DNA from 4 places in the Priestia sp. AB genome. Region 1 is predicted to be linked to each of the others. Evidence: predicted binding sites of a transcription regulator. Region 1 holds the regulator's gene; each other region holds the start of a gene.
What was found. Region 1 encodes Rex, which represses fermentation and respiration genes when NADH is low (regulators of the CRP and FNR family bind a similar motif). Its sites were predicted from a motif close to TTGTGAAATATTTCACAA; they were not measured.

Region 1 (7,789 bases):
TTGAACGGCCTTCATAAATGAAACCGTCCCACGAGGACTAATACCTAACGAAACATGTGGATGAGAGCGCGTTTTGCGAATGATTTCAATGATATAGTGCTTGATCGCATCATCTACATAAATACTGCTTACAGCTTTTTGAGCCTGTACTAATTCTGGAATACTCATGACGGGTTTGACATCTTCAAGATTGATCTGGGTAGATACGCCATTTAAAATTTGAAGCTCCTCTTCTTGCGTAGGATATCCCATGCCTAATTTGAATAAAAAACGATCCAGCTGCGCTTCCGGCAAATGATAGGTCCCATCAAAATCAACAGGATTTTGAGTAGCCATCACAAAAAAAGGCGCTGGAATTTCCCGGGTGATACCATCGGTTGTTACATGATGCTCAGCCATTGCTTCTAAAAGCGCCGATTGTGTTTTAGGAGAAGTCCTGTTAATCTCATCAGCGAGTACAATGTGGCTCATGATAGGACCTGGACGAAAATGAAATTCCATGTCTTTCGGACTGTAGATAGAAACGCCTGTTACGTCGGATGGCAGCAAATCAGGCGTGAATTGAATTCGTTTAAATTCTGCATCAATTGATTTGGCCAGTGCCTTCACGAGCATCGTTTTCCCCACACCCGGCACATCTTCAAGCAAAATATGCCCCTCTGCAAGCAAAGCAACCAAACTCAACGTAGATACCTGACGTTTTCCAATCACAATTTGATCGATGTTTTCTAATACTTGGTTTAATTTACTATTAATATGATCCGGCTGAATCAATAAAGCTCCCCCTTAAAACTCAGTTAAGCCTTGAGTTTAATAAGTTTTCCAATAAACATAGTACTATCTTAACAAATTTTCAAAAAATCTGAAAATATTAACTCACGCAAAAAAGCGACCAAGTGAGTACTTGGTCGCTTTTTCAGAGAGGGCAGTGATTACATCATGCCGCCCATTCCACCCATGCCGCCCATGTCAGGCATTGCAGGTGCTCCGCCTTCTTCTGGCTTGTCAGCAACAACTGCTTCAGTTGTTAAGAACATAGCCGCTACAGAAGAAGCATTTTGAAGAGCTGAACGCGTTACTTTTGTTGGGTCAACGATACCAGTGTCTAGCATATTTACCCACTCGCCAGTTGCAGCATTAAATCCAGTTCCAACTGCTTCGCCTTTTAGACGCTCAACGATTACTGATCCTTCTAAACCAGCGTTGTGAGCGATTTGACGTACAGGCTCTTCAATCGCACGTAATACGATGTTGATACCTGTAGCAGTGTCACCGTCAGCTTCGATGCTTGCTACTTTATTATAGATATTTACTAATGCAGTACCACCACCAGCTACGATACCTTCTTCAACCGCAGCACGCGTAGAGTTTAATGCATCTTCAATACGTAATTTACGTTCTTTTAACTCAGTTTCAGTTGCCGCACCAACTTTAATTACAGCTACGCCACCAGCAAGTTTTGCTAAGCGCTCTTGTAATTTTTCACGGTCAAACTCTGAAGTTGTTTCTTCAAGCTGAGCTTTGATTTGGTTTACGCGTGCTAGGATGTCTTCTGCGTTTCCTGCACCGTTTACAACTGTTGTATTTTCTTTTGTTACAACAATTTTAGAAGCGCGACCTAATTGATCGATGCTTGCTGTTTTTAGGTCAAGACCAAGCTCTTCAGTGATTACTTCTCCGCCTGTTAAGATCGCAACGTCTTGTAGCATTGCTTTACGACGATCACCGAAACCAGGAGCTTTAACAGCTACAGCTGTGAATGTACCACGAAGTTTGTTCACAACTAATGTTGCTAAAGCTTCGCCTTCTACGTCTTCAGCGATGATTAATAGAGGCTTGCCTTGTTGAACAACTTGCTCTAATACCGGTAAGATTTCTTGAATGTTACCGATTTTTTTGTCTGTGATTAAGATGTATGGATCATCTAATACAGCTTCCATTTTATCTGAATCAGTTACCATGTAAGGAGATGCATACCCACGGTCAAACTGCATACCTTCTACCACTTCTAATTCAGTTGTGAAACCTTTTGATTCTTCAAGTGTGATAACGCCGTCGTTACCAACGCGCTCCATTGCTTCAGCAATTAATTGACCTACTTCTTCGTCAGCTGCTGAGATAGCCGCTACTTGAGCAATTGAATCTTTACCTTGAATTGGTTTAGAGATTGCTTTTAGTTCTTCAACCGCTACAGCTACTGCTTTTTCCATACCTTTACGGATACCCATTGGGTTAGCACCAGCCGTTACGTTTTTAAGACCTTCTCTGATCATTGCTTGCGCTAAAACTGTTGCAGTAGTTGTACCGTCACCAGCAACGTCGTTTGTTTTGCTAGCAACTTCGGCTACTAATTTAGCACCCATATTTTCAAATGCGTCTTCTAATTCGATTTCTTTTGCAATTGTTACACCGTCATTTGTAATAAGCGGTGAACCGAATTTCTTTTCTAATACAACGTTACGACCTTTTGGTCCAAGCGTTACTTTTACAGCATTTGCTAATGTATCTACACCACGTAGCATTGCGCGACGTGCTTCTTCGCTAAATTTAATATCTTTTGCCATGTTCTTTGACCTCCTCAAGAGTTCTTAATAATCTATTTTTTACGTATGATAAGTTTGTGGTTAAAATTAGCCGATTACAGCTAAAATATCGCTTTCGCGTAAAATTAAGTATTCAGTACCTTCGTATTTCACTTCAGTACCCGCATATTTTGAGAAGATGATACGATCGCCCGCAGCTACTTCTAAAGCTACACGCTCACCGCTTTCTAATACTCGGCCTGTACCAACAGCAACAATTTTACCCTCTTGTGGTTTTTCTTTTGCACTGTCCGGTAACACGATACCGCTTGCTGTTTTTTCCTCAGATTTTACAAGTTCAATCACTACGCGATCACCTAATGGCTTTAACAAGTGAAACAACCTCCTCAAATAATGTGTTTGCATTTTTATTAGCACTCAACCTCAACGAGTGCTAACACAATTATTATATTAAAACAAAGTGGGTTTTTTTTGCAAGTATTAAACAAAAAAAATTTAAAATTTACGAAAACTACATATAATAGTTTTAGATTTCGACGATTTTGAGAAATAAAGCATTCTTTTCTCTGTTCAATAATATGTATGTTACAATACGAGCAAGAAGAAATTACTAACTTTACAGTACTTCTTCGACATATATACATAAAAACCTTTTAAAGGAGTATAGAAGATTGGAAAAACGTTATTGGTATGTTATCCTCACCTACATCCTTATGCAGTTTTCAGGAGTTGTTGGTATACCGCTGTTAAAATTAACAGGAATGTTTGATCAATATCCAGTTCGAACAGCGAATGTCATGCTTTTGACTTATTGGACCATCATTAGCTTTATCCTTGGTTTACTTATTGTCTTACTGCTGCTGCGCCGTGACATGTCCATGCGTATAGAACATGCGGGAACAACGGTAACTGTGGTCTGGTCAGTCCTTGGGGTGTTCCTGGCTATGGCTGGTCAAGCTGTAGCAGGTATGATTGAGCACGCTCTTGGCATTACCCAAGTATCTGAAAACACACAAAATATTGTTAATCTTGTTAAAGCAACGCCGTTCCTCATTGTCGTTACGTCTGTTATTGGACCAATTCTAGAAGAGATTATTTTTCGAAAGATTATTTTCGGCTCTCTTCACAAACGATATAATTTCTTTGTCTCTGCATTTATTAGTTCCCTTATTTTCGCTGCCGTACACTGGGATTTTAAACATTTGCTCGTGTATACAGCCATGGGATTTGTATTTGCATTCCTTTATGCAAGAACAAAACTAATTATTGTACCCATTATTGCTCACGTGTTGATGAATACAATCGTTATTTTATCTCAAACTATTTTTGCAGATAAAATTATAGAAATGCAAAAGCAAGCAGAACAAATGCAGTTTATTTTTGGAGGCATGTTTTTATGAAGAATATCCCTTTAACACGAGGGTTTATTTATATTATTATGGGGATTTTATTCACCTACCTGGCTATTCAAAATGCTCAGGAAACCGTGTGGAATTTCCCCACGATCTTATTTGCACTCGTAGCCGCGTTCGATTTCAGATTTGCGGTGCGCATTTTTATCTTGCACTATAAAATTAAAAAGTTGCAGCAGCAATATAAAAATCAAGATGATTCATCTAAATAAAAAAACCACTGTTTCAGTGGTTTTTTTACATACTAACATCTTCTCTTTCTTGCTCTGCCCTTGCCTTTAACACTTTGCGATACGAAATGCGGGAAATAATGATGCTGATTTCATACAAAATTAAGAGCGGCACTGTCACCATCATGTGCGAGAGCAATTCCGGTGGTGTAATAAGTGCGGCAATAACTAGCAGTACGAAATAGGCATACTTTCGAATTTGAGATAAAAACATAGGCGTGATAATTCCTAATCGCGTCAAAAACATGACGACAACAGGAAGCTGAAACAACAGGCCAAAAGGCAGTGTGAGCTGCATTAAAAAAGAAAAGTATTCATTAATGCCAATCACTTGGTTTACATTCAGCTCATCAGAAACGCGCGTCATAAAATCGACGACAAATGGAAACAACACAAAATAAGAAAAAGAGACACCGCCGATAAAGAGAAAAATGGAAACAGGAATATATCCAAGCGTTACCTTACGCTCTTTTTCATATAAACCAGGACTAATAAATGCCCAAAGTTGATACAGTGCAACAGGAGCTGCAAGTACACAGCCGATAATAACAGCAAACTGCATATAAATCTTAACTGGATCTGTTAGCCTAAATGCATTCATCGTTAAATTTTTTGCCTCATCAGCATGCTGTAAATAGACAATAACCTTATCCGCTATAAAAAAGCCGCCAATTGTGGCAATGACAAAGAAAAATAAAACAATTAAAATGCGCTTTCGCAGCTCTCCTATATGATCATATATTGACATTTCTTGTTCGGTCATACTATGATCACCCTTTTACTCTTTGTCATCTACTTGACGCTGTTTATCTTTTTCACGATCTTCTGAGGCACCGCTAGCGGCATGCTTAAACTCTCTAAGCGTTTGCCCGACTGATCTTCCTAGCTCCGGTAACCGTTTCGGTCCAAAAATAAGCAGTGCTACAATCGCAATAATAATCCAACTGCCTGCTCCAATCCCCATATTCCCACTCTCCTTATTAATTTAGACTTAAGGAAATCGTAACACAGTCCATCTTATTCAACAGGATAATTTTTCAAAAAGTAGACAAGCGACTGTAATTCTACAGCCAGATCAATATGATGCAGTCGAATCTCATCCGGTACGTTTAAGCGTGCAGGAGTGAAGTTTAGAATCCCTTTAATTCCGCAACTCACTAAACGATCGGTAATTTGCTGAGCCACAGTGGCAGGAACGGTTAAAATCGCCACTGAGATATCATCACTCATATAATCTTCCAATTGGTCAAGGTGATAAACCGGCACGTCGCCTACTTTTGTACCGACTTTATCTTCTATCACATCAAAAGCGCACTCAATTTTGGTGTTATTATTTTTAATAAAATTATAATTTAAAAAGGCCGTTCCCAGATTCCCTACGCCAATCAGTGCTACTTTCGTTACTTCATCTTGGTCTAACGTTTTACGGAAAAATGTAAGTAAATAATTCACATTGTAGCCGTATCCCTTTTTCCCTAATGCTCCAAAGTAAGAAAAATCCCGGCGAATAGTAGCAGAATCAACTTTCACTGCCTCACTTAACTCCGCTGACGAAACACGCTGTTTACCAGAAGCATGCAAGTTTTTTAAAAAACGATAATAAAGCGGCAATCGTTTAGCCGTTGCTTGTGGTATTTTTAATTGTTCAGTGTTCACGTTGTACCCCCTCAGTTCATGTATGTCATTACTAACATTTTCAAGTCATATTGCATTACCTTTCACAAAGCCTCAACCGCCTTGAGGTAGCGCTTCCAATTCTCTCTCTTTTCTCTTGTTTTATATATACTCCGCTTCACACCCCGACGCCTTTTGTCTATCCAGGAATACTTAAAGTCGGTAGCTAGAACGAAGCAATTAGCCCTTCAAAGGATCCGTTTGTTAGTCATGACGGATTTTCTACATCCATCATATATAAGTTCAGAGATGCACTTATCTCTTATTTTAACATAGTATCCTGTATAAAATGTGCAGGTAAAATCATTTTATTTCATGAATCAAAACATTCGCTTCATCATTTGTTCTTGTCCCTCTACAAATTACAAACGCTTGTAGGAAGAACTTGTAGTTGAAAATATGTTAAAATACACTATGGATATACTACTAGAGGTGAAAAAATGATTATTCTACAATTGAACGGTATTACAAAATACTATGGGGCAGAACCCATTTTATCGAATATAAAGTTAGAAGTACAATCAAAAGACCGCATTGCCCTAGTGGGACGAAACGGTGCAGGTAAATCAACTTTATTAAAAATTATTGCTGAGCAGCTTTCTTATGACAGCGGAGAAATTATTAAACCTAAAGGTGTTTCCATTGATTATATGGGACAAGATACAGTTCTTGAGTCAACACTCTCCATATGGGAAGAAATGATGACAGTCTTTGCTCCATTAAAGAAGATGGAAAAAGAATTACGTACGCTTGAAACGAAGATGGGCGATCCAGACATTTTTAATGATTCAGTTCAATACGAAAAACTAACCAAAGAGTACGATCAGCTTCAAGTAACGTTCAAAGATTTAGGCGGCTATCAATATGAAGCGGATACACGATCTATTCTTCACGGTTTCCGTTTTTCAAACTTTGACTATAGCACCCCTATTTCCTCCTTGAGCGGTGGACAAAAAACGCGCTTGGCTCTTGCAAAACTGCTTTTAACAAAGCCAGACTTGCTTATTCTGGATGAGCCTACCAACCACTTAGATATTGAAACTTTAGCATGGCTGGAACAGTTTCTGCAAGGGTATGAAGGAGCTATTTTAATTGTTTCACACGATCGTTACTTCCTTGATAAAGTCGTAAATCAAGTGTATGAGGTCACACAAAAAACAACGGTCAAGTACACGGGCAATTACTCTAAATACCTTGTACAAAAAGCAGAGCGATATGAAAAAGAGTTGCGTCAGTACGAAAAGCAGCAAGATGAAGTCGCAAAACTGAATGATTTTATTCAGCGAAACATCGCCCGCGCATCGACTACAAAACGTGCGCAAAGCAGACGTAAGCAGCTCGATCGAATGGAGTTAATAAATCGACCTAACGAAGGCGAAAAATCAGCTAGTTTTTCGTTTGAAATTGAGCGTCAAAGCGGAAATGAAGTCTTAAATCTCGAAAACGTGTCTATCGGATATGATGAAAACAAATATGTCGTCCAAGAGGCAAACCTTCGGATTAAAAAAGGTGAAAGCCTTGCATTGGTTGGCCCTAATGGAGTTGGGAAATCTACGTTATTAAAAGGTATTGTGGATAAACTAAGCTTCAAGACTGGAACCATTTCTTTTGGCTCAAACGTAATGGTTGGTTATTACGACCAAGAGCAAGCTAATTTAACGTCTAATAAAACCGTTTTAAATGAGCTTTGGGATGACTACCCATCCAAACCTGAAAAAGAAATTCGTACAGCGCTTGGAAATTTTCTGTTTTCAGGTGATGATGTACTGAAAATCGTTTCGACGCTTAGCGGTGGTGAAAAAGCACGTTTGGCTCTTGCGAAGCTTATGCTTCAAAAAGCTAATTTCTTAATTTTGGATGAACCTACTAACCATCTTGATTTAGATAGCAAACAAGTACTCGAGAATGCATTAATTGATTACCCAGGGAC
Region 2 (7,789 bases), on a different contig from region 1:
CAAAGTCAAAAGTTATTGCAGGGAAAAAGCTTGGTATCGTTCCAATTCTTCGTGCTGGTATCGGCATGGTAGATGGATTTTTAAAACTAATGCCAGCTGCTAAAGTTGGACACGTTGGCTTATATCGTGATCCAGAAACATTACAGCCTGTTGAATATTATGTAAAGCTGCCTAATGATGTAGAAGAGCGTGACTTTATTGTAGTAGATCCTATGCTTGCAACAGGAGGGTCAGCTGTAGAAGCAATCAACTCTCTTAAAAAAAGAGGCGCCAAAAACATTAAATTTATGTGTTTAATTGCTGCTCCTGAAGGCGTGGAAATCGTAAAAGAAGCACACCCTGACGTAGATATTTACATTGCGGCATTAGATGAAAAGTTAAATGACCATGGATATATTGTTCCAGGTTTAGGTGATGCAGGGGATCGTTTATTCGGTACAAAATAATTTGTAGATTCGGGTGATGAACATGAAGCAGCCAATTAAAGTAATGACGATATTCGGGACAAGACCAGAAGCAATTAAAATGGCCCCTCTAGTGCTAGAGCTTAAAAAGCGACCGGAGGAGTTCGAAGCGATTGTTACGGTAACGGCTCAGCACCGTGAAATGTTAGACCAAGTATTGAGCATTTTTGACATTCAGCCTGACTATGACCTTAACATTATGAAAGATCGCCAAACTCTTATGGACGTAACGACCAGAGGATTAGAAGGTTTGGACGACGTAATGAAAAAAGTAAAGCCGGACATCGTACTTGTACACGGCGATACAACTACGACGTTTATTGCCGGACTAGCAGCTTTTTATAATCAAATTCAGGTGGGACATGTTGAAGCAGGTTTGCGCACATGGAATAAATATTCTCCATATCCGGAAGAAATGAACCGTCAGCTTACAGGCGTTCTCGCTGATTTGCACTTTGCTCCGACAGATAAGTCTGCAGCTAATTTGCAAGCAGAGAATAAAAAAGAAGAGCGAATCTTTGTGACTGGAAACACAGCTATCGATGCGTTAAAAACGACAGTAAAAGAAACATATGAGCATGAAGTGTTAACGAAATTGGGAGATGATCGTCTTATTTTATTAACGGCGCATCGCCGCGAAAATTTAGGCCAACCAATGAAAAACATGTTCCATGCTGTTAAACGTATTGTGGATGAACATGAAGATGTGCAAGTTGTGTATCCTGTTCATTTGAATCCGGTAGTTAGAGAAACAGCAAACGATATCTTAGGAAATGACCCACGCATTCATTTAATTGAACCGTTAGATGTAATTGACTTCCATAACTTCGCTGAGCGCGCTCATATTATTTTGACAGATTCGGGCGGTGTTCAAGAAGAAGCTCCTTCATTAGGCGTACCTGTATTGGTACTTCGTGATACAACAGAGCGACCGGAAGGAATTGAAGCAGGAACGCTCAAGCTAGCAGGAACGGAAGAAGAAACAATTTATACGCTAGCAAAAGAGCTGTTAATAGATGAGGACGTATATAAGCAAATGTCACAAGCATCGAATCCTTACGGAGATGGCTTAGCTTCTAAACGTATTTGTGATGCTATTAGCTACTATTTTAACCGCCGTGAAAACAGACCGGAAGCTTTTAATCCGCTTTCGTAAGATTTCTAAACACCTTTCACATGAAAAGTGTCTCTTTGAGACACGATAGTGTGAGAGGTGTTTTTTTATGTGGATTAAATGGTTAATGATTAGCTTTATATTAGGGAGCGGGGGAGGGAAAATGTCCCTCAATCCGACATTTCCTTCTATAAAACAAGAAATGAATCATCAGGAAAAATCAATAATTGTCATGGTTGAAAAAGAAAAATTCGCGGAATTTAAAAGTCAGCTACAAAAAAATTATCCTAATATAAAGATTAAGAGCGAATTTCACACGGTATTTAGAGGGCTTTCATTAAATGGCTCCATCTCGGATTTGGAAAAACTATCTCATAATCCTTCTATTATTGGTTCACATTCTATTAAAAACTACCAGGTTGCAGAAGAAAATAGCGTAACCTTCATTGGCTCAGAACAGGTAAGAGGCTTATTTGATACTTATAATCAGCGCTTAACAGGAAAAGGGATCAAAGTAGGCGTCATCGATACGGGTGTTGATTATTCTCATCCCGATTTAAAACAAACCTACAGGGGAGGGTATGATGTAATAGATAAAGATTATGAGCCGATGGAAACCACTCGGGAGCAAGGAGAGCCTACTCTGCATGGCACTCATGTAGCTGGTATTATTGCAGCAAATGGAAATATTAAAGGTGTAGCACCTCAAGCGGAGATCTACGCATACCGAGCTCTTGGACCTGGTGGAGCTGGAACGTCTGAAAGTGTTATTCTAGCTATCGAAAAAGCAATTCAAGATGATGTAGATATTATTAATTTATCATTAGGAAATGATGTGAATGGCCCTGATTTACCAACAAGCTTAGCATTAGATCGAGCTGTTGAAAAAGGAATTGTAACGGTTACATCCAGCGGCAATTCAGGTCCAGGTTTATGGACCGTGGGCTCTCCAGGTACAGCGGGAAAAGCTATTTCGGTTGGCGCTTCTGTTTCCCCGACAACAGTTCAATTTCTAACAATTGGATTTAACAAAGAAAAAATTATGATGGCTCCAGTAGAAGGGTCTCGTCCATGGACGTTTAATCAAACGCTGCGTGTAATAAATGAAGAATACTTCAAAGAGCAAAAGCATGCGTTGGGTAACGTCATTTTGCTAAAAGCAGAAGGAAATACCGTTGAAAAAAAGATTAAACAAGCTGAACAGGCAGGAGCAAAAGCCGTTATTTTATATAGCCCGACTGAAAAAAGCATAATCGGTAAACTACAAGAGTCAGTAAATATTCCAGTGATATGGATAAGTAAAAAAAACGGTGATACCATTAATCAATACATTCAGTCTCAACAGCCATACTTACGCACTGGCAAGCAAGTGGTGCAAGACTTGCTCACATCTTTCAGTTCAAGAGGACCTGTAACGACTACTTGGGGAATCAAGCCGGACGTCGTCGCACCTGGTTATTTCATTAATAGTACAGTTCCCGGCGGATATGAACGCATGCATGGAACAAGTATGGCTGCGCCCCATGTAGCTGGAGCGTGCGCTCTTATTTTACAAGCTCACCCGAACTGGTCTCCTGAACAAGTCAAAGCTTCATTGATGAACACAAGTAAAGTAATGCAGCAGCTAAATGGTCAAACGTATCGCGTATATGAACAAGGAGCTGGGAGAATTCAAATAGCAAAAGCTGTCACAGCAGACTCTTTATTTTATCCATCTTCTTTATCTTTCGGTATTTTTACGCGCCCATCAAAGAAAGTCTTATCATTTAAAATTGATAACCAGTCTGATAAAGCAAAAACGTATCGCTTAAACGTTCCGAGAAGGGATGAAGGAGTGAACTGGGATGTTCCATTACCCGTCACGGTGCAGCCCCATCAGACAAAAGAAATAGCTGTCACTTTATCGGTGCAGCCCCGTTTTAAAAATAAAGGTATATATGACGGATATTTGGAAATAAATGATTCACGTGAAACATTTTCGCTTCCTTATATGTACATGGTTAGCATTCCAGATTATCCCCGTGTCATGGGATTGCAAGTAGCAGCGGAAAAAGAGAAAAATACGTATAGCTATGAACTGTTTTTGCCCGAAGGAGCAGATGAGTTAGGCGTTGCTCTTTTTGATAAGCAGTCCTTACAGTTTATATCGTATTTAGATGTTGACGTTGATGTAGAAAGAGGCATGAGAAAACGGAAAATAACGATCGATGAATCGCTTGTACCGGGGGCATACCAAATATTTGCATTTGTGAAAAAGCATAGACAAGAGCAGGTTGTACACAGTACAATAACGATTGAATGAACCTCTTTAAATGTTTTCATTTGAAGAGGTTTTATGTGTGGCAGAAATGTGAACAATAAGAAGAGATTGTGAAGTTTTTAGCTTAAACACATTGACATTAAATATACGCTATTGTATGCTTACAGGGAATATAAATGATAAGGTTTTCAACCTGTGAAAACCGTTGATATTTCTGCGTATTTTATTAGCTGTTTTTACCTTTTTTAGCAATTTTTTTTGCCTTTCTATCATATATTGAGCTATAAAAACGATAGAGAATTCGGAAAAAAGAAAATTTTGCAAAAGGGGTATGAGCTTATGAAAGATCGCAACCGTCATCCTTTGCAAGCGATGGCATTAGTGTCAATCATTCTATCACAGTTAGCAGGTTCAGTCTTAATTGGCTTATTCTCTGGAAGATGGGCTGATCAATGGCTTGACACCGAACCACTATTTTTGATTTTAGGCCTTCTTTCAGGGCTAGCAGCAGGTGTTTTTATGATGCTGCGGACAGTCCACCATTTTTTTTCAGGAGATTAATAATTCATGCAGGATTTGCAGCACGTTTTTCCAAGACTTCGTTCATACATATTGTATTTGTTAGCATTATACGTTCTCGGCTGGGGATTTACAAGTTATAAGGCTGTTTTTGCAGGTTTAATTTTAGGAACCGCCCTGAGTTTGTATAATTTGTGGAACTTAGTAAGAAAGTTTGAGCAGTTTGGACAGGCGTTGGATGAGGGGAAAAAGCCCCGTTCAATTGGGACTGTTGTAAGATTTGCAACAGCTGCTCTCGCAGTTGTGATTACCATCTCTTATCCAAAAACCTTTCATATTATTAGTGTAGTTGTGGGATTAATGACGTATTATGTTGTCATTATCATAGATTTAGTTGTTCAAAATATGCGTAGAAGATAGAAAGAGAGGTGAACACAGTTGGGTCATGAATCACCAACTATAGAGTTTCTAGGCCTTACTTTTAGTCAAAGTAACTTGCTTATGGTTACCGTAGCTTCTGTTATTGTATTCTTAATTGCAGTTTTATGTACTCGTACTCTTGCTATGAAGCCAAGCGGTGCACAAAACTTTATTGAATGGGTCTTAGATTTTGTTAAAGGACTCGTTAATAGCAATATGGATTGGAAAACAGGTGGCCGCTTTTTGACGCTAGGTGTAACTTTACTTATGTACATTTTTGTGTCAAATATGTTGGGTCTTCCATTTGCCATCGTGATTGACCATAACTTATGGTGGAAATCGCCAACCGCTGATCCAGCAATTACGCTGACGTTAGCCGTTATGGTAGTTGTACTATCACATTATTATGGTATTAAAATGCGAGGTTTCTCTGCATACACGAAAGATTACTTCAAGCCAATGGCATTTTTATTCCCGCTTAAGATTATCGAGGAGTTTGCCAATACGTTAACGCTTGGCCTTCGTCTTTACGGTAATATTTATGCTGGGGAAATTTTGTTAAGCTTGCTAGCTGGTTTAGCAACAACAGGCTTCCTAGGTACAATTGGAGCTGCTATTCCAATGCTTTTATGGCAAGGATTCAGTATTTTTGTAGGCGCAATTCAGGCCTTCATTTTCACAATGTTAACGATGGTTTATTTATCTCACAAAGTGAGTAGCGACCATTAATTTATAAAGCTTTGTTCAAGTAATACCCAATTTGGACAAAACAAAACTTAGTTAAACAAAATCATATATATTAAGGGAGGACTTTATAAAATGGGTTTAATAGCATCTGCAATTGCGATTGGTTTAGCGGCACTAGGTGCTGGTATTGGTAACGGTCTTATCGTTTCTAAGACGATTGAAGGCACAGCTCGCCAACCAGAAGCACGTGGTACATTAACTTCAATGATGTTCGTTGGGGTTGCCTTAGTTGAGGCGCTTCCAATTATCGCCGTAGTTATTGCATTCATGGTACAAGGTAAATAATAATGTGTTACATGTGGCGAAGATCATTCAAAAGAACCTTCGCCATTACTTTATGTCTTTAATAAGTAAATTATATATGTGGAGTCTCTGAAGGGAGTGAACATGGCCGTGTCGAACATGTTTGTGTTAGGAGCAGCAGGCATTAATGGTGGAGATATTCTTTTCCAATTAGTGATGTTCCTTATCCTACTTGCGTTACTTCAAAAATTCGCGTTTGGTCCTGTAATGGGAATCATGAAAAAACGTGAAGAGCATATTGCCGGTGAGATTGATGAAGCAGAAAAGCAAAATGAGGAAGCGAAGAAGCTTGTTGAAGAGCAACGTGAAATCTTAAAGCAATCTCGTCAAGAAGTGCAAGTAATGATGGAAAACGCTAGAAAGTCTGCAGAAGATAAAAAAGAAGAAATCATTGCGGCAGCACGCGAAGAGTCTGAGCGTCTAAAAGCTGCAGCAAAACAAGAAATCGAACAGCAAAAAGATCAAGCAGTTGCTGCGTTACGTGAGCAAGTTGCTTCATTATCTGTTTTAATTGCGTCGAAAGTTATTGAAAAAGAACTTTCTGAACAAGATCAAGAGAAGTTAATTCATGAATATATCCAAGAAGTAGGGGATGTACGATGAGTCAACCAGCTGTAGCCAAACGCTATGCACTAGCTCTTTTTCAATTAGCAACAGAAAAACAGATGATCGATGAAATGCAAGACCAGCTACAAATCGTTGAAGAGGTGTTTGCTAAAACACCTGAATTAATGGATGTATTAACTCATCCAAAAATTACAATTGAGCGAAAAAAACAGTTTGTAAGTGAGGCATTTGCTGAACTTTCACCAACTGTTCAACATACGGTTCTTCTATTATTAGAGCGTCACCGCATTCAAATTGTTAGCGAAATGGTAAAAGAGTATCGTTTCCTAGCGAACGAAGTACGTGGCGTGGCAGATGCAACTGTTTATTCTGTCAAACCTTTAAGTGCAGATGAGAAAAGAGCAATCTCACAATCATTTGCTTCTAAAGTTGGAAAACATACGTTAAATATTTCAAATATAGTAGATAAAAGCCTAATCGGCGGCGTGAAGCTTCGCATTGGTAATCGTATCTATGATGGCAGCATTAGCAGCAAATTAGAAACGATCCACCGAGGACTTCTTGCACACAGATCGTAGATAGGGGTGAAATTCATGAGCATCAAAGCTGAAGAAATTAGTGCGCTGATCAAGCAGCAAATTGAAAACTATCAGTCTGAGATTAAAGTGAGTGATGTAGGTACTGTTATCCAAGTTGGGGACGGTATCGCACGTGCTCATGGCCTCGACAATGTCATGGCTGGAGAACTGGTTGAATTTTCAAATGGTGTCATGGGAATGGCACAAAACTTAGAAGAAAACAATGTAGGTATCATTATTTTAGGACCATATACGGAAATTCGTGAAGGTGACGAAGTTCGCCGTACAGGACGTATCATGGAAGTTCCAGTAGGGGAGCAGTTAATCGGTCGTGTTGTTAACTCATTAGGTCAGCCAGTAGACGGCTTAGGCCCTGTAGAAACAACAAAAACACGTCCAATTGAAGGTGCTGCACCTGGCGTTATGGATCGTAAATCAGTACATGAGCCGCTTCAAACAGGTATCAAGGCGATTGACGCACTTGTGCCGATCGGTCGTGGACAGCGTGAGTTAATTATCGGTGACCGTCAAACGGGTAAAACATCGGTAGCAATCGATACAATCTTAAACCAAAAAGATCAAGATATGGTATGTATCTATGTAGCGATTGGCCAAAAAGAATCAACAGTCCGTAACGTAGTAGAGACATTACGTAAACACGGTGCTCTAGATTACACAATCGTTGTAACAGCATCAGCTTCACAACCAGCTCCACTATTATTCTTAGCGCCATATGCTGGGGTAACAATGGGTGAAGAGTTTATGTATAACGGTAAGCACGTACTTGTTATTTACGATGACTTAACAAAACAAGCAT
Region 3 (7,789 bases), on a different contig from region 1:
GCTGCTAAAACAGCTACAAGTGCAGGCGTGAGCTTAATCTTAGCAAATGGTAAAGAACCAAGTATTTTGCGAGATATTATTGAAGGCCAAGAAATTGGAACGTTATTCTTAAAACAAGCTGAAGGAGTAATGAAATGAGTGAATTGCAGCTTAAAGGAAAGCAGGCAAAAGAAGCCTCTTATTTCTTAGGAAATGTAACGAGCGAACAAAAACAGCAGGCACTTTATAAAATGGCGGCTGCTCTATTGGATCAACAAGAGGCGATTTTAAAAGCAAATAAATTAGACGTAGAAAAAGCCGTTCAAAAAGGCACGTCAAAAGCGATGTTGGATCGTCTATCTTTAAATGAAGAGCGGATTCACGGAATGGCAGACGGCCTGCGCCAAGTAGCTGCGCTTGCAGATCCGGTAGGAGAAGTGCTGTCTATGGCGAAGCGACCAAATGGCTTACAAATTGGACAGCAGCGTGTACCTATTGGTGTCATAGGAATTATTTATGAAGCGCGTCCAAACGTTACGTGTGATGCAACAGGCTTATGCTTAAAAGCAGGAAATGCAGTTATTTTGCGCGGAGGCAGCGAGGCGTTTTATTCGAATCAAGCGATTGTTTCTGTATTATCTCAAGCTGCGGCAAGTGCAGGGTTGCCTGAGCATAGCGTACAGCTTATTGAAAATACGTCGAGAGAAACAGCACTGGAGTTAATGAAATTAAATGAATATATCGATGTATTAATTCCTCGAGGCGGTGCTGGTTTAATTGAAGCGGTGGTAAAAAATGCAACGGTTCCCGTTATTGAGACAGGAACTGGGAACTGCCACATTTATGTTGATGAAGAATATGACGGTGACATGGCGGCCAATATTGTCATTAATGCAAAAACATCTCGTCCAGCGGTGTGTAACTCAGCCGAAAAGCTGATTATCCATAAACGAGCGGCTCATGAATTTTTGCCGATTATTGTTCAAGCGCTACGAGAGAAAGATGTAGAAGTACGCGGTGATGAACGTGCGGTAACAATCGTTCCAGATCTTGTTCCCGCAGGGGATGAGGATTGGAAGAAAGAATACTTGGATTTCATCATGGCGGTTAAAATCGTAGATGATATCGATGAAGCGATTTCCCATATTAATGTTCATAGTTCACATCATTCTGAAGCGATTGTCACAACAAATTATGCCCATGCTCAGCGTTTTTTACAACGCGTTAATTCAGCCGCTGTTTATGTGAATGCTTCAACGAGGTTTACGGACGGAGAAGAGTTTGGTTTCGGGGCAGAAATCGGAATTAGTACACAAAAGCTTCATGCGCGTGGACCGATGGGATTAAAAGAATTAACAACGCTAAAATATATTATTTATGGAGATGGACAAATTCGATAAAAAAGAAGAGGCTGGGACGAAAATATTTTAGACAAAGTAAAAACGAACCATTGATCAAAAATTTTGATCAATGGTTCGTTTTTTTTTGTTAGGGTGAACATAGTTTTCATTTTCTTTAAATCACCGTCACTATTTCAATAAAAAAAACGTTATACGTAAAACGTTTTCATAAAAGATGTTTTTATGTTAAACTAAAAATTGTGAATAATAAAACTATTTTTCAACTTTTATATGAATTATGTACGTTTTGTTATCAACCAATAGGGAAGAAAAAATAGGGGGAAGAGAAATATGGCGTTTATGCAATGTGATTTTTTTTCAGAAGTATTGCAAATAAGTACTTCAATGAACGTTTTGATACCGCAGTAAACAAAATTTCAAATTGGTTTACAAACCAATACAAGAAGTGAGAAACACCCTACGCTCTATTTATTACACGGTCTTTCTGATGATCATACGATATGGATGAGAAGAACATCGATTGAACGCTACGCATCAGAATTAGGACTTGCAGTTGTAATGCCAAATGTAGATCGCAGCTTTTATAGAGATATGGCTTATGGAAAGAAGTATTGGACGTTTGTAACAGAAGAACTTCCTCACTTGGCTAGATCATTCTTTCCGTTATCGGAAAAAAGAGAAGATAATTTTGTAGCTGGCCTTTCTATGGGAGGGTACGGCGCGTTAAAATGGGCGTTTCGCAAACCACATCAATTTTCTGCAGCTGCCAGTTTATCAGGAGTGATGGACGTTGAAGGGCTTGGAGGGCGAGGAGAAGTTCAGTTCTTAGATTATCCTTTGATTTTTGGCATGCCCCCTATTATTAGACCTGAGGATGATCTTTTGTGGCTGCTTGAAAATCGCCGGCGCTATGGAGAAGTGACTCCGCGTATTTATCAATGCTGTGGAACGGAAGATTTTTTATATCAGGAAAATAAACGTTTTTCCGAGCGTTGTAAGCAAGAGCCTATTTGTTTTACATATGAAGAAGAAAAAGGAAGTCACGACTGGGCATATTGGGATCAAAAAATTCAAGATGTGTTAAAGTGGCTGTTTAGTGAAAAGTAGGGAAGGTAGTTTTCAGTGGTGCCGGCTTCTAGTAGTATAATAAAGAAAAATGTTTACTTGGTCGATAGACTAAAAGGAAATGGGAGTCGGTACGAATGGGGAGAAAAAAAATCACGATTACAGAAGTAGCAAAAGAAGCGGGTGTTTCATTAGCTACGGTATCAAGAATCTTCAATAATAAAGAAGGTAAAATTAAAATTAGTGAAACAACTAAACAAAAAGTGCTAAAAGCAGCAGCTCATTTGGGGTATCAGACGAATCCATTTGCGGCAGCTCTTCGGGCCCAAAAAACAGGGATTATCGGGATATTAATTAGAGATTTAAAAGATCCGTTTCTAATTGAACTATTAAAAAAGGTACAGCAACAAGTCCAAAGTCGAGGGATGGACGTTCTTATTGGACACACGGATTACGAAGAAACAACGGCTGAGCGTCAATTAAATGTTATGATGAACCATTGGTTTGATGGGGTCATTTTATTAGACTATGTAGCTGCTCAGCATCCGTTTGTAGATGTATTAAAACAATATCAAACGCCTTACGTTTCTCTTACAGGAGACGCCTCTTCTGCACTTTGGCCGATTGTACATGTAGATGATGCGGTGGGAATGCAATTAGCTGTTGCTCACTTAACGGACCTTGGTCATAAGAATATAGGGTTCGTTGGAAAAGCTGTAAGCGGAGTCGAGCACCGTCTGTCTCTTTTTTATCAGTATGTACCGTCAGCAAACGCAAAGTTTGTGAAAGAAGATATGAATAACTCAGATGAACTATATGAGTTTATAAATGAGCTAGCTCATCATCCAGAGCCTCCAACTGCGCTTATTTGTGCTACGGATTGCATCGCTCTGAAAGTGATACACTGTGCGTGGCAAAATGGGCTTCACGTTCCATCGGATTTGTCTGTTATAGGGTTTGATGATATTACTGAAACTAGTGAAGCGCATCCTCCACTAACAACTATCCGTCAACCGATGGAAAAAATGGCTGAAAAAGCAGTAAACCTCTTACTTCAGCAAATTCAGGATCAGCAAGAAATAGATCAGATACAGTATAAAATGGCACCTATATTAGTAGAGCGTGAGACCACAAAACGTATGAATTGATAAGGAATGTATATACTATTCCTGAAAGTGTGAGACAAAAAGTCCACACTTTTTTACATTAACCATTGCGTCCACTTCCCTCTTTCTTATACACTGTATGCTGTAGGGGAAAAACCAAGCTTTAATATGTTTGGAGCGATTTGATGACACAACAAAAATTAGATAAATATGAAATTATGGACGTTAGCTTACTAGCAGGTAAAATTATGTTAGAAAGCGGGGCAGAAACGTATCGAGTAGAAGACACAATGATGCGGATTGCAGCGTCTTACGGTATAAAAAAATCCCACAGCTATGTGACGCCAACAGGGATTATGTTTTCACTTGAAACGAAAGAACCGACGAAAACGAAGTTAATTCGTATTTCCGAACGAACGACAGATTTAAAAAAAGTAACCATGGTAAATAGCGTCTCAAGAACAATCAGTCAAGGAAACATCTCCTTGGAGGAAGCGTATGAAATGCTACAAGAAATTGAAGCAACAAACGTAGCTTTTCCACTATGGGTTCAACTTGCAGCTGCATCCATTTCTAGCGGATGCTTTTTAATCATGTTTCAAGGTTTATGGACGGACTTTATTCCAGCTATGTTTTCAGGAGGTCTCGGATTTTTAACCGTGGTGTATTTCCACCGTCTTATTCCGATTCGCTTTTTTGCTGAGTTTACCGCTTCGTTAGTTATTGGACTTTTATCAGCTCTTTTAGTCGCTTCAGGACTAGGCACGCAAATTGATAAAATTATTATTGGATCCGTTATGCCACTCGTTCCTGGCTTATCCATTACCAATGCAGTGCGAGATTTAATGGCGGGACATTTACTGTCTGGATTATCAAAAGGAGCAGAAGCGTTTCTGACGGCATTCGCTATCGGTGCAGGTATTGCCATTGTATTTACACTTCTATAGAGGGGAGGCATCATATGCATATCGTAGAGCAGATAATTACAAGTTTTATTGCTTCAGCAGCATTTGGGATCATCTTTAATGTTCCACGTGAATCATTATTAAAAAGTGGCTTTGTCGGAATGATTGGCTGGCTCATTTACTATTTGCTAACGTTCTATGGCGTAGATGAAATTCCAAGCACAGTTGCATCGGCCTTCTTTATTGCTATTATTAGTCAAATTTACGCAAAAATTTATCGAACGCCGATCATTATTTTCACCGTAGCAGGTATTATTCCGCTAGTTCCGGGAGGAACAGCATACGATGCCATGCGTAACTTTGTAGAAAATAACTATAATGAAGCGATTAGTCTTGCAGCAAAAGCCTTTATGATTTCAGGTTCAATTGCCATTGGTATTGTGTTTTCTGAAGTCATCAACCAAATCATTCGTCAGTCTAAATTAAATGCCAAAGCAAAATATCGACCATAGAGAAGCAAGCTCAAATCAGAGCGTGCTTTTTTTATGAGAAAAATAAAGAGATCCTTCACTTTTTTGTCACAAGAAAGTCACGTTTTAGTCTAAAAACGTTCAAAAAATGTACGTGCACAGCTAAAAAAATAGACTATACTATGTAAATAGAAAGAGAGATATTACATATGTATGTGAAACATTGAGCATATCTATCGAATTATTATGCTCAATGTTTCACAATGTAAGTAAAAGATGCTCAGAAATGAGCAAAGTATCTATGGAAATGATGAATGTTCTTATATATGAAAGGAGAAAGAAGATGGATACAGTTATACTATCACGTATTCAATTTGCATCAACGACGCTGTTTCATTTTATCTTTGTACCGCTATCTATCGGTCTTGTCTTTTTAGTAGCGATCATGGAAACGATGTACGTAGTAAAAAAAGATGAACAGTATAAAAAGATGGCAAAGTTTTGGGGGCACTTATTCCTGATTAACTTTGCTGTGGGAGTCGTAACAGGTATTTTACAAGAATTTCAGTTTGGCATGAACTGGTCAGAGTACTCAAGGTTTGTAGGAGACGTATTCGGTGCGCCGCTTGCTATTGAAGCACTGCTCGCGTTTTTTATGGAGTCCACTTTCCTTGGACTGTGGATTTTCGGGTGGGATCGTTTGCCTAAATGGCTGCACTGTCTATGTATTTGGCTTGTTAGTCTAGGTACTATTTTTTCGGCGTTCTTTATTTTAACGGCTAATTCTTTTATGCAGCATCCGGTTGGAATGGAGCTGAATAATGGCCGTTTAGAAATGAATGACTTCTTTAAATTGTTAACAAACGGTCAGCTGTGGGTTGAATTCCCTCATACCATTTTAGGTTCGTTTGCAACAGGCGCCTTTTTTATCACGGGTGTCAGTGCCATTATGCTCTTGAAGAAAAAACATTTGGCTTTTGCCAAAAAATCATTTCAAGTTGCCATTATTGTAGGGTTAGTTTCAGGTGTAGGAATTGCGTTATCTGGTCATGAACAGGCTGGATACTTAGTTAAAACACAGCCGATGAAAATGGCCGCAAGTGAAGGATTATGGGAAAACAGCGGAAGTCCAGGCGCTTGGACGGTGACAGCAAATATTCACCCCGATGAAAAGAAAAATACGGGGGAAATCAAAATACCTTATTTATTAAGCTTCTTATCATACGGGAAATTTTCAGGTTCCGTTCCTGGGATGAACGAGCTGCAGGAGCAGTATACGGCGAAATATGGAGCAGGAAATTATATTCCACCCGTTCGGACAACATTTTGGAGTTTCCGCATTATGGCTGGTCTAGGTGGCGTATTATGTGCATTAGGCATTTGGGGCACGTACTTGCTTTCTCGTAAAAAACTTCAAGAAAGCAAACTATTTTTACGTATTATGACGATTGCCATTGCCTTTCCGTTCCTTGGAAGCTCAGCAGGTTGGATTATGACAGAGATTGGCCGTCAGCCTTGGGTTGTATTTGGCTATATGAAAACGGAAGATGCCGTGTCTCCTGGTGTAACAGCAGGTGAATTGCTGTTTTCTATTATCTCGTTTTCGTTCTTTTATTTAATTTTAGCTGTGATTATGGTGTTCTTGTTCGTTAAAGAAATTAAAAAAGGTCCAGATCATGATCACGAAGCACATACAAAAGTAGTATCAACTGATCCGTTTACAAAGGAGGGATACAATGTTTTCTCTTAATGAATTCTGGTATTTACTAGTATCCATTCTGTTTGTTGGTTTTATCTTTTTAGAAGGCTTTGATTTTGGGATTGGAATGGTGTCTCGTTTTTTAGGAAGAAACGACTTAGAGCGACGAGCTTTTATTAATACAATCGGTCCTTTTTGGGATGCAAATGAAGTTTGGCTAATTTCAGCAATCGGTGCTATGTTTGCCGCTTTTCCAAACTGGTATGCAACGCTATTAAGCGGGTCATATGTTCTTTTTGTTCTTCTTTTGCTTTCGCTTATTGGCCGCGGTGTAGCATTTGAATTTCGAGGGAAAGTTGAAAAACAAGCGTGGAAAAATGCATGGGATTGGGTTATCTTCTTTGGAAGTCTTTTTCCACCGCTCATTTTTGGTATCTTATTTTCAGCGCTAATGAAAGGACTGCCTGTGGAGCGCAACATGCAAATGAATGCCGGCTTTTCGGATATTGTTAATCTATATACCATCACAGGCGGCGTTACGTTAACAATGCTTTGCTTATGGCACGGACTTATTTTTGCCACGATCCGGACGATGGACGATATTAGAGATCGTTCACGGAAGGTCGCTATGAAGCTTTTGCCTATAAATGCTTTATTACTTCTTATCTTTTCAGGCATGACGTTTTTTGAAACAGATTTATTCAGTAATCATAGCCGCTTGATGCTATATACATTTTCCATCGGTATTTTCGTGTATTTACTAGCAGGATTTTTCCTTACACGTAAAAAAGACGGATGGGCATTTGCTATGTCTGGCTTAATTTTAATTTTATCAATTTCCTCTATATTTGCAGGATTGTTTCCAACCGTTTTGGTTAGTTCAATCAATGAAAGCTATAGTTTAACGATTCATAATGCAGCATCAGGGAATTATTCCTTAAAAATTATGTCTTACGCTGCTATTGCATTACTGCCTTTTGTGTTAGGTTATCAAATTTGGAGCTACTACGTTTTCAGAAAACGTGTAGATCATAAGGAGCATATGGAGTATTAATGGGTAGAAATTTAATGGTTTACAACGGAATAAAAGTGGTTCTTGCCATGTTAATAGGGCTTATTACTATTCAAAGTGTAGCCATTATTTTTCAAGCTAAGTGGCTCGCCGAAGTAATTACCGCTCTTTTTCATGGTGAAAGTTTAACTT
Region 4 (7,789 bases), on a different contig from region 1:
ACGGGGAGAGCGAGATCTTCGTTCAGTGAAAGCAGATTCTGCTCAGCAGGTGTTTCACGTTCTTCGTATAAAATGGTGCCTTTTAAATGAGATAGGATCGTACCGCGCACGGTTGTGTAGGCATAAGCGGAAAAAGAGCCTTTGCTTTCGTCAAATTTTTGATACGCTCTCCATAAACCAATCAACGCAATTTGATAATATTCGTCGTAGTCTTTGTAAATATGAAATTTTTTAATCATCGACACAATTAATGGATGAAAAGATGAAGCAATTTGATCAAATGAGCTTTTTTGCATGCAGCCTTCCTTTTTCAAAAACGCGTTTTTGCTGTATTCCGCCGGTATCTCTACTGTACAAGGGGAAGATCACCTGTGCGAATGAACGTATATTATGTTTCTTTTTAAGAAACGTGACGTAATTTCCCCGGAAACTTCACGTTTCGCTAGGAAATATGCGAAGTATATACGTATTTGTAGAGATTTTACGTACGAAAGGTCCCCCATTCCAAATTCTACTAATCTATACTATTTATATATCTATTATCGATGTAGCAACTCTACCATCACGGAAGAGCAGTGATGGTAGAGTTGCTAGACCTATCCGGATGAGCCTTTGAGGGTATATTCGCAGGAGCTACTAATTTTGAGTTCTTCTTTATGAAAGCAATTTGCTGAGATTGTAAGAAGAACTTGTAAAGGGGAGATTGAATGAAGGCGATGGTTGGGGTAAATGTGGCGGCGGCTGTTTTGTGCGGGGCGGTGATGTATGCAGGGACGCAGCACTGGCAGGAGCAAACGGAAGCGCAGGCAAGTGAAGTAAAAACTGCTGTTGTACATAAAGAAAAACAGTTTTCCGATGTATCTGCTTATACAAAAAATCTTCCGGACTTTATTACAAAGCAAATAGAGTCATCTATCGCAAATAAAAAGCCTCTGACTCTTGTGCTTGCCACATCCGCGAAGGAAGCAGGGTGGCCACAGCAGTTAAAAAAAGAGCTAGCAGCTACATATGGAAGTGATGTATTTACGGTTAAAACACTTTCATATGGTAACGGGACAACTGATGAGCTTTTATCCTCACATATTGCCGATCAAATTGATCAACTTCAGCCAAACATTATTCTGTTTGAAGCACCTCTTAAAAATGATTATCAGCATCTTACGCTAGATGAGACGCTTGAAAATACAGACAAGCTGATTCATCAGCTTAAAGACTTGAAAAAAACCCTTATGATTCAGCCTTCACAGCCTTACATTTCACAAACGGAGTCCTATGAAGAAGGGGTAGAAGCGATCAGGGGAGTATCTGAAGCAAACTGGGTATATTATATGAATCACTCGCTCATTTGGCCCTTTCATTTAGGAGAATATATAAATAAAGACAGCGGTAATTTAACGAAAAAAGGAAATGAGGTGTGGGGAGAATATGTTGTGAATTGGTTTACAGGAGAATAAAAAGACAAGCCCTCTTTCAAAAGAAGGAGGGCTTGTCTTTTTATAGTTTTATAAGATTATGACTTTTCCTTGTTCTGATAAAAGGATAGATGCCAGGATACTAACCCAAGTCTTTAGAAAAAGACTATGAAGCTATTGCTCATTTTTAATAGGAGTGATTTTTATCATAGCTCAGGTTATTTATTCTTGCTAAATTAATGTTGTGAAAAATATCACAAAATAAAATGCAAAGGATGATCTCAATTAAGACGTAGTGAGACTACTTATTTTTTTTACTTGCTGTTAACGCAATGGAATCGCATACATACCATAACTGTGTTAGATAATCTAACACATAAGTTGAACGATTCAGAAAATTCATATATCTTAAATATATCTTTAAAGATGCATAGAAAATATATCTTTGAAACAAGCAGGTATAGACGCCAGGGGAGGAATGGAAGATGCAAAAAAAGAAACTCGTATTGATTGGAAATGGAATGGCTGGAGTTCGAGCGATTGAAGAAGTACTGAAGGTTTCAAGCGAAGCGTTTGAAATTACGATTTTCGGAAGCGAGCCGCATCCGAACTATAATCGTATTTTACTATCAAAAGTGCTGCAAGGAGATACGAATGTTGAAGACATTACGCTAAACGATTGGAACTGGTATCAAGAAAACAATATTACATTATATACGGGCGAAACGGTTACTAGTATCGATTCGATAAAAAAAGAAGTAGCGACAAACAGCGGCAGAGTAGAATCGTATGATGAGTTGATTTTAGCAACGGGGTCTCTTCCTTTTATTCTTCCAATTCCAGGCTCTGATAAAAAAGGAGTTACGGCTTTTCGAGATATAAAAGACACGGATGAAATGCTGCAGGCATCTCAGCAGTATAAAAAAGCAGCGGTTATTGGAGGCGGACTGCTTGGATTAGAAGCGGCGCGCGGACTGTTAAATCTAGGAATGGACGTATCTGTCATTCATTTAGCTCCGTATTTAATGGAACGTCAGCTTGATCCAACAGCGGGCAAATTGCTTCAAAACGAATTAGAAAAACAAGGCATGAAGTTTTTGCTTGAAAAACAAACGGCGGAAATCGTCGGCGATGAGCGAGTTGAAGGATTATCTTTTAAAGACGGTACGTTTTTAGAAGCTGATTTAGTCGTGATGGCCGTGGGAATTAAGCCAAATGTTCAGCTTGCAAAAGAAGCGGGACTTAACGTAAATCGAGGAATTGTTGTAAATGACTATATGCAAACGGATATTTCAAACATCTACGCGGTTGGAGAATGTGCAGAGCATAGAGGAATGGTATATGGACTGGTAGCACCTCTGTATGAACAAGGAAAAGCATTAGCAAAAGCGATTTGCGGGGCAGAAAAAGTGCCTTATGAAGGATCGGTTTTATCCACGCAGCTAAAAGTATCAGGTGTTGAAGTGTTCTCAGCAGGAGACTTTACAGAAGATGAAGAGAAAAAAGCGATCAAAGTGTTCGACGAACAAGACGGCATTTATAAAAAGCTTGTTTTGCGAGGGAATCAAATCGTAGGAGCCGTTCTTTTTGGAGACAGCAGCGACGGAAATCGACTGTTTTCAATGATTCAAAAGCAAGAAGATGTATCCGATGTCGCAAAAGTGTCAATTTTACAGCCATCTGGCGGTAACGCGGGTGAAAGCTTAGTAGCAAGCATGAGCGCCGATGATATTATTTGCGGCTGTAACGGCGTAACAAAAGGTACGATTGTGGAAGCTATCCAAAAACAAGGATGCTCATCGGTTGATGAAATCAAAGCTTGTACAAGTGCCTCTCGCTCTTGCGGAGGATGTAAACCGCTTGTAGCGGAAGTGCTTCAGCATACTCTTGGCGCTGACTTTGACGCAGCGGCTCAAAAAGAAGCGATTTGCGGCTGTACGACTCTGTCACGAGATGAAGTTGTCGAAGAAATCAAAGCAAAAGGTCTTTCGCATACGCGTGAAGTTATGAATGTACTTGGCTGGAACAATGAAGAAGGCTGTTCGAAATGCCGTCCGGCGCTGAATTATTATTTAGGTATGGTGAATCCAACCGGATACGTTGATGAACGCGAATCACGATTTGTGAATGAACGCATGCACGCAAATATTCAAAAAGACGGCACGTATTCTGTTGTTCCTCGCATGTACGGAGGCGTCACAAATGCAGAAGATTTACGAAAAATTGCAGATGTTGTTGATAAATATGAAATTCCGCTCGTAAAAGTGACGGGTGGTCAGCGTCTTGACTTGTTTGGTGTTAAAAAAGAAGATTTGCCTAGCGTATGGGAAGAGTTAGATATGCCTTCTGGCTACGCGTACGGCAAGTCGCTGCGAACGGTGAAAACATGCGTCGGCGAACAGTTTTGCCGCTTTGGCACGCAGGATTCAATGGGCGTTGGAATTGCGCTTGAGAAAAAATTTGAAGGACTATGGACGCCTCATAAAGTGAAAATGGCTGTATCTGCTTGTCCGAGAAGCTGTGCTGAGTCAGGTATTAAAGATATTGGCTTTATTGGAATTGACGGCGGCTGGGAAATTTACGTGGGCGGAAATGGAGGTACGCATCTTCGCGGCGGAGATTTATTGTATAAAGTAAAAACAGACGAAGAATTGATGGACATTACAGGAGCGTATTTGCAGTATTACCGAGAAACGGCTAATTACTTAGAGCGTACGTCTGCATGGATTGAGCGCATGGGACTTTCGCACATTCAATCAGTGCTTGATGACGCTGAGACGAGAAGAGAGCTGAATATGCGTATGGACGAAGCGTTATCTACGTACCGTGATCCTTGGAAAGAAATCGTCGAAAGCAAAAAGACGAAAAAAGAGCTGTTCGAAACAGTTGTCACATCATAATGCTGGGGGGAAATAAAGATGGTGAATAAAAACATTACAAAAGTATGCGTGGGGTCTATTCATGATTTTCCGGTAAGCCTGGGTAAAACAGTAAAAGTAAACGGAAAAGAAATTGCGGTGTTTAAGCTATCAAGCGGAAAAATACGGGCAATTGAAAATCGCTGTCCGCATAAAGGCGGGGTGCTAAGTGAAGGAATCGTGAGCGGCGACTCGGTGTTCTGTCCGATGCACGACTGGAAAATTTGCCTGCATGACGGTAACGTACAAGAGCCAGACAGTGGCTGTGTAGACACGTACGAAGCGTCTGTTGAAGGAGATTTGCTGTATCTTTTAATTGAAGAATAAGTAACGAGGCGCGTTGATTTTCAACGCGCCACAAAAATTCAAGGGGACATACTCAAAGGAGCGAAGCAGAAGATGAGACAAGGAAAAGTGTACATTGTAGGAGCCGGACCAGGAGATCCAGATTTGCTAACGATAAAAGCAGCAAAATGTTTAGAAAAAGCAGACGTTATTTTATATGACCGACTAGTGAACCCTGTTCTTCTTCAGTATGCAAAAGAAGGAGCCGAACTCGTCTACTGCGGGAAAAAGCCTGGTGATCACTGCGTTTCTCAAGATGATATTCATGATTTGCTTGTATGCTACGCAAGAAAAGGAAACACCGTCGTGCGGTTAAAAGGCGGAGATCCGTTTATTTTCGGAAGAGGCGGGGAAGAAGCAGAAGTGCTCGTTCAAAACGGAATTTCGTTTGAAGTCGTTCCGGGTATTACAGCGGGCATCGCGGCACCTGCTTATGCTGGAATTCCTGTGACGCATCGTGAGCTGAGCCGTTCGTTTGCCGTTGTGACGGGACACTGTTTAAGCGGCAAGCCGGAAAGTATTCGCTGGGAGCATTTAGCAAAAGGAGTTGATACGCTTGCGATTTATATGGGCGTTAAAAACTTGCCGTATATTTGCCGTCAGCTTTCAGACGCCGGAAAAAGCGCGGATACGCCGGTCGCTCTTATTGAACAAGGCACGACGGTTTATCAGCGCACGGTTACAGGTACGCTTGGCACAATCGTAGACACGGCTGCTGAACAGCAAGTCAGCAACCCCGCGATGATTGTGATTGGTGAAGTGGTGAAGCAAGCTTCTGCTCTTTCATGGTTTTTGGAAAAAACAGAAGAAAAAGTATGCGTCTAAGATGAATAAAAGGAGGAAACGCTTTTGCTTAAGAATTCACTGCAGTCAATGAATGAGTTAGCCCGTGAAAAAACGAAGCTTGTGAATGATCATTTGCCGAGTTATTTGCTGTTAGCTGTGCTAGCGGGTGCTTACGTAGGACTGGGCGTTATATTAGCTCTATCGGTAGGAGCGCCTTTAGCTTCTGCTTCTTTACCGGTCGTTTCTCTTGTCATGGGATTATCTTTTGCTGTTGCTCTCCTGCTTGTCGTATTTGCAGGAGCTGAATTGTTTACGGGAAATCATATGGTTTATACAGTCAGTACGCTATCGGGAGTCACCACATGGAAAGATACGGTCAAAAACTGGACGTGGTGTTTTATCGGAAATGCGATAGGTGCGTTTGGGCTTTGTTTGTTAATTACCGGAACCGGTTTGTTTAAAGGAATTGAACCGAACCATTTACTTATGACGCTGGCAGCTAAAAAAATGAATTTGCCGGTCAGTGAATTATTTTTTCGCGGCATTCTTTGCAACTGGCTTGTTTGTCTTGCGATTTGGACGGCTGCGCGCACTAAAAGCGATGCGGCAAAGATCATGCTCATTTTTTGGATGCTGTTTGCATTTGTTGCATCAGGATACGAGCACAGCGTGGCAAATATGACGTTTCTTGGCCTAGCTTTATTGCTTCCGCATCCTGATGCGATTTCGGCTGCTGGACTATTTCATAATTTAATTCCTGTTACGCTCGGAAACATCGTAGGGGGAGGATTGTTTGTAGGAAGCATTTACTGGTTCGTGAACGCTAGGCAGCTAAAAGAAGTTAAAAATCAGCCGGCTGCTCTCTCAGCTGACTTGGATTCTGCTAAACTGTCTAAATAGCAAAAAACCGCTCTTTATACCATATAGTCTGCTTTTTAAAGCTATCATCACGGTATTTTAGAGCGGTTTTCTTCTATATAATATAAACTGCTTAAAGCGTATTCACATCTATACGTATCGAACAAGCAGTATCGTTCTTCATTTTATAGAAACAGGGAGTCTGTGAGAATTGAATCGGACAGATTCTGTTGAAATGAATGTGTGAGGGTGCAGATATCATCGAAGAGGCAGAGGGCATCTTAGAATTTTAATGTTGTTTGGCATTTTATGCTCTTTTTGAGCTTCCTTAAAGCAGTTGTACATTGCTTTGCTGCCTAAATGATTAGCAGAGTGAATCGTAATTCGATCGGCATATAAATGATGCTTTACCATAAAATGCACGAGCATTAATCCATTCCGTGTCTTGCTGAGTAAATCATGATCGAGTGACAAATGTTCAACATCGAATGACCTTAGCAGATCAATACATTCGTCAATCGTTTCGGCTAAAACATGACCGTCAGGGCACTTGCGATAGTCGTCTAGAAAAACATTGATTTTCATGACTGATTCTCCCTTCCTTGCCTTGTATTTAGTGTAACATACATAATGTCATATACCTACCTAAGTCTATTCGACACATTTTTCTGCATTCCTTCTTAAATAGGGGTAAAAACACGAATTTTTATCATTATTTGCATATCTGAGGCGAATAAACAGGAAATAAGGAAAGAGATGTCGAACGAAAAATGAATAGATAAACAGTTTAAACTGGAAATTAACTTTTTTTATTCTGTGATCTTTATTTAAGAAGGTCATTTAAATCCCAGATTTGACAAGGGATGGAAGGGAGATAACCCATAAAAGATTGTGAGAAAAAAACGATAATTTACGATTTTTTAAAATAAATTGGAAATTTCTCTTTACGAAAAAGATGTTTGAGACGTATAATTTGATTTAAGGATTTTTTGGAACATAGTATGACAATATGACAAAAAAGAAAAGTAAGGTGAATAGAATGGGTAAGTTATTTAGTATCGGTGAAGTATTAATTGATATGATTCCAGCTCAAAAAGGTCTTCAATTGAAAGAAGTGGAATCGTTTACGCGTGTGCCAGGCGGAGCGCCGGCAAACGTTGCAGCAGTTGTTGCTACATACGGTAATGAGTCAGCGCTTATTACAAAAGTTGGAGAAGATGCGTTTGGAGACTTTCTAGTAGATACGCTTCGTGAAGTAGGAGTAGGTACTGATATGGTCTATCGTACAGAAGAAGCAAACACAGCTTTAGCTTTCGTTTCTCTGCGCGAAGACGGAGAAAGAGATTTCAGCTTCTATCGTAATCCTTCAGCGGATTTATTGCTAACTGAAGACGAAATTAACCCAGATTGGTTTGCAAGCAACGATGTTCTTCACTTCTGTTCGGTTGATTTAGTTGAAAGTCCTATGAA

Region 2: the regulator Rex is predicted to act here: its motif matches at 3,947-3,964, upstream of POF52_RS18970 (AtpZ/AtpI family protein).
Region 3: the regulator Rex is predicted to act here: its motif matches at 5,133-5,150, upstream of POF52_RS18595 (cytochrome ubiquinol oxidase subunit I).
Region 4: the regulator Rex is predicted to act here: its motif matches at 1,655-1,672, upstream of nirB (nitrite reductase large subunit NirB).

What each region holds. Positions count from the first base shown of each region.
Region 1 is NZ_JAQMYN010000031.1:7,319-15,107, forward strand. It holds gene POF52_RS30135 (AAA family ATPase) at 1-774, opposite strand, end outside; gene groL (chaperonin GroEL) at 933-2,564, opposite strand; gene groES (co-chaperone GroES) at 2,631-2,915, opposite strand; gene POF52_RS30150 (CPBP family intramembrane glutamic endopeptidase) at 3,215-3,943, shown strand; gene POF52_RS30155 (YdiK family protein) at 3,940-4,167, shown strand; gene tatC (twin-arginine translocase subunit TatC) at 4,193-4,948, opposite strand; gene tatA (twin-arginine translocase TatA/TatE family subunit) at 4,964-5,149, opposite strand; gene POF52_RS30170 (redox-sensing transcriptional repressor Rex) at 5,203-5,841, opposite strand; gene POF52_RS30175 (ABC-F family ATP-binding cassette domain-containing protein) at 6,300-7,789, shown strand, end outside.
Region 2 is NZ_JAQMYN010000006.1:143,318-151,106, forward strand. It holds gene upp (uracil phosphoribosyltransferase) at 1-446, shown strand, start outside; gene wecB (non-hydrolyzing UDP-N-acetylglucosamine 2-epimerase) at 469-1,620, shown strand; gene POF52_RS18965 (S8 family serine peptidase) at 1,688-3,880, shown strand; gene POF52_RS18970 (AtpZ/AtpI family protein) at 4,178-4,399, shown strand; gene POF52_RS18975 (ATP synthase subunit I) at 4,406-4,777, shown strand; gene atpB (F0F1 ATP synthase subunit A) at 4,796-5,506, shown strand; gene atpE (F0F1 ATP synthase subunit C) at 5,597-5,809, shown strand; gene POF52_RS18990 (F0F1 ATP synthase subunit B) at 5,912-6,430, shown strand; gene POF52_RS18995 (F0F1 ATP synthase subunit delta) at 6,427-6,972, shown strand; gene atpA (F0F1 ATP synthase subunit alpha) at 6,988-7,789, shown strand, end outside.
Region 3 is NZ_JAQMYN010000006.1:60,214-68,002, forward strand. It holds gene proB (glutamate 5-kinase) at 1-138, shown strand, start outside; gene POF52_RS18570 (glutamate-5-semialdehyde dehydrogenase) at 135-1,379, shown strand; partial or broken gene POF52_RS18575 (alpha/beta hydrolase) at 1,671-2,447, shown strand; gene POF52_RS18580 (LacI family DNA-binding transcriptional regulator) at 2,543-3,553, shown strand; gene POF52_RS18585 (threonine/serine exporter family protein) at 3,697-4,458, shown strand; gene POF52_RS18590 (threonine/serine exporter family protein) at 4,473-4,928, shown strand; gene POF52_RS18595 (cytochrome ubiquinol oxidase subunit I) at 5,230-6,636, shown strand; gene cydB (cytochrome d ubiquinol oxidase subunit II) at 6,623-7,639, shown strand; gene cydD (thiol reductant ABC exporter subunit CydD) at 7,639-7,789, shown strand, end outside.
Region 4 is NZ_JAQMYN010000002.1:589,655-597,443, reverse strand. It holds gene POF52_RS09255 (sigma-70 family RNA polymerase sigma factor) at 1-296, opposite strand, end outside; gene POF52_RS09250 (SGNH/GDSL hydrolase family protein) at 708-1,454, shown strand; gene nirB (nitrite reductase large subunit NirB) at 1,898-4,312, shown strand; gene nirD (nitrite reductase small subunit NirD) at 4,331-4,657, shown strand; gene cobA (uroporphyrinogen-III C-methyltransferase) at 4,730-5,500, shown strand; gene POF52_RS09230 (formate/nitrite transporter family protein) at 5,525-6,361, shown strand; gene POF52_RS09225 (cyclic-phosphate processing receiver domain-containing protein) at 6,578-6,904, opposite strand; gene POF52_RS09220 (carbohydrate kinase family protein) at 7,359-7,789, shown strand, end outside.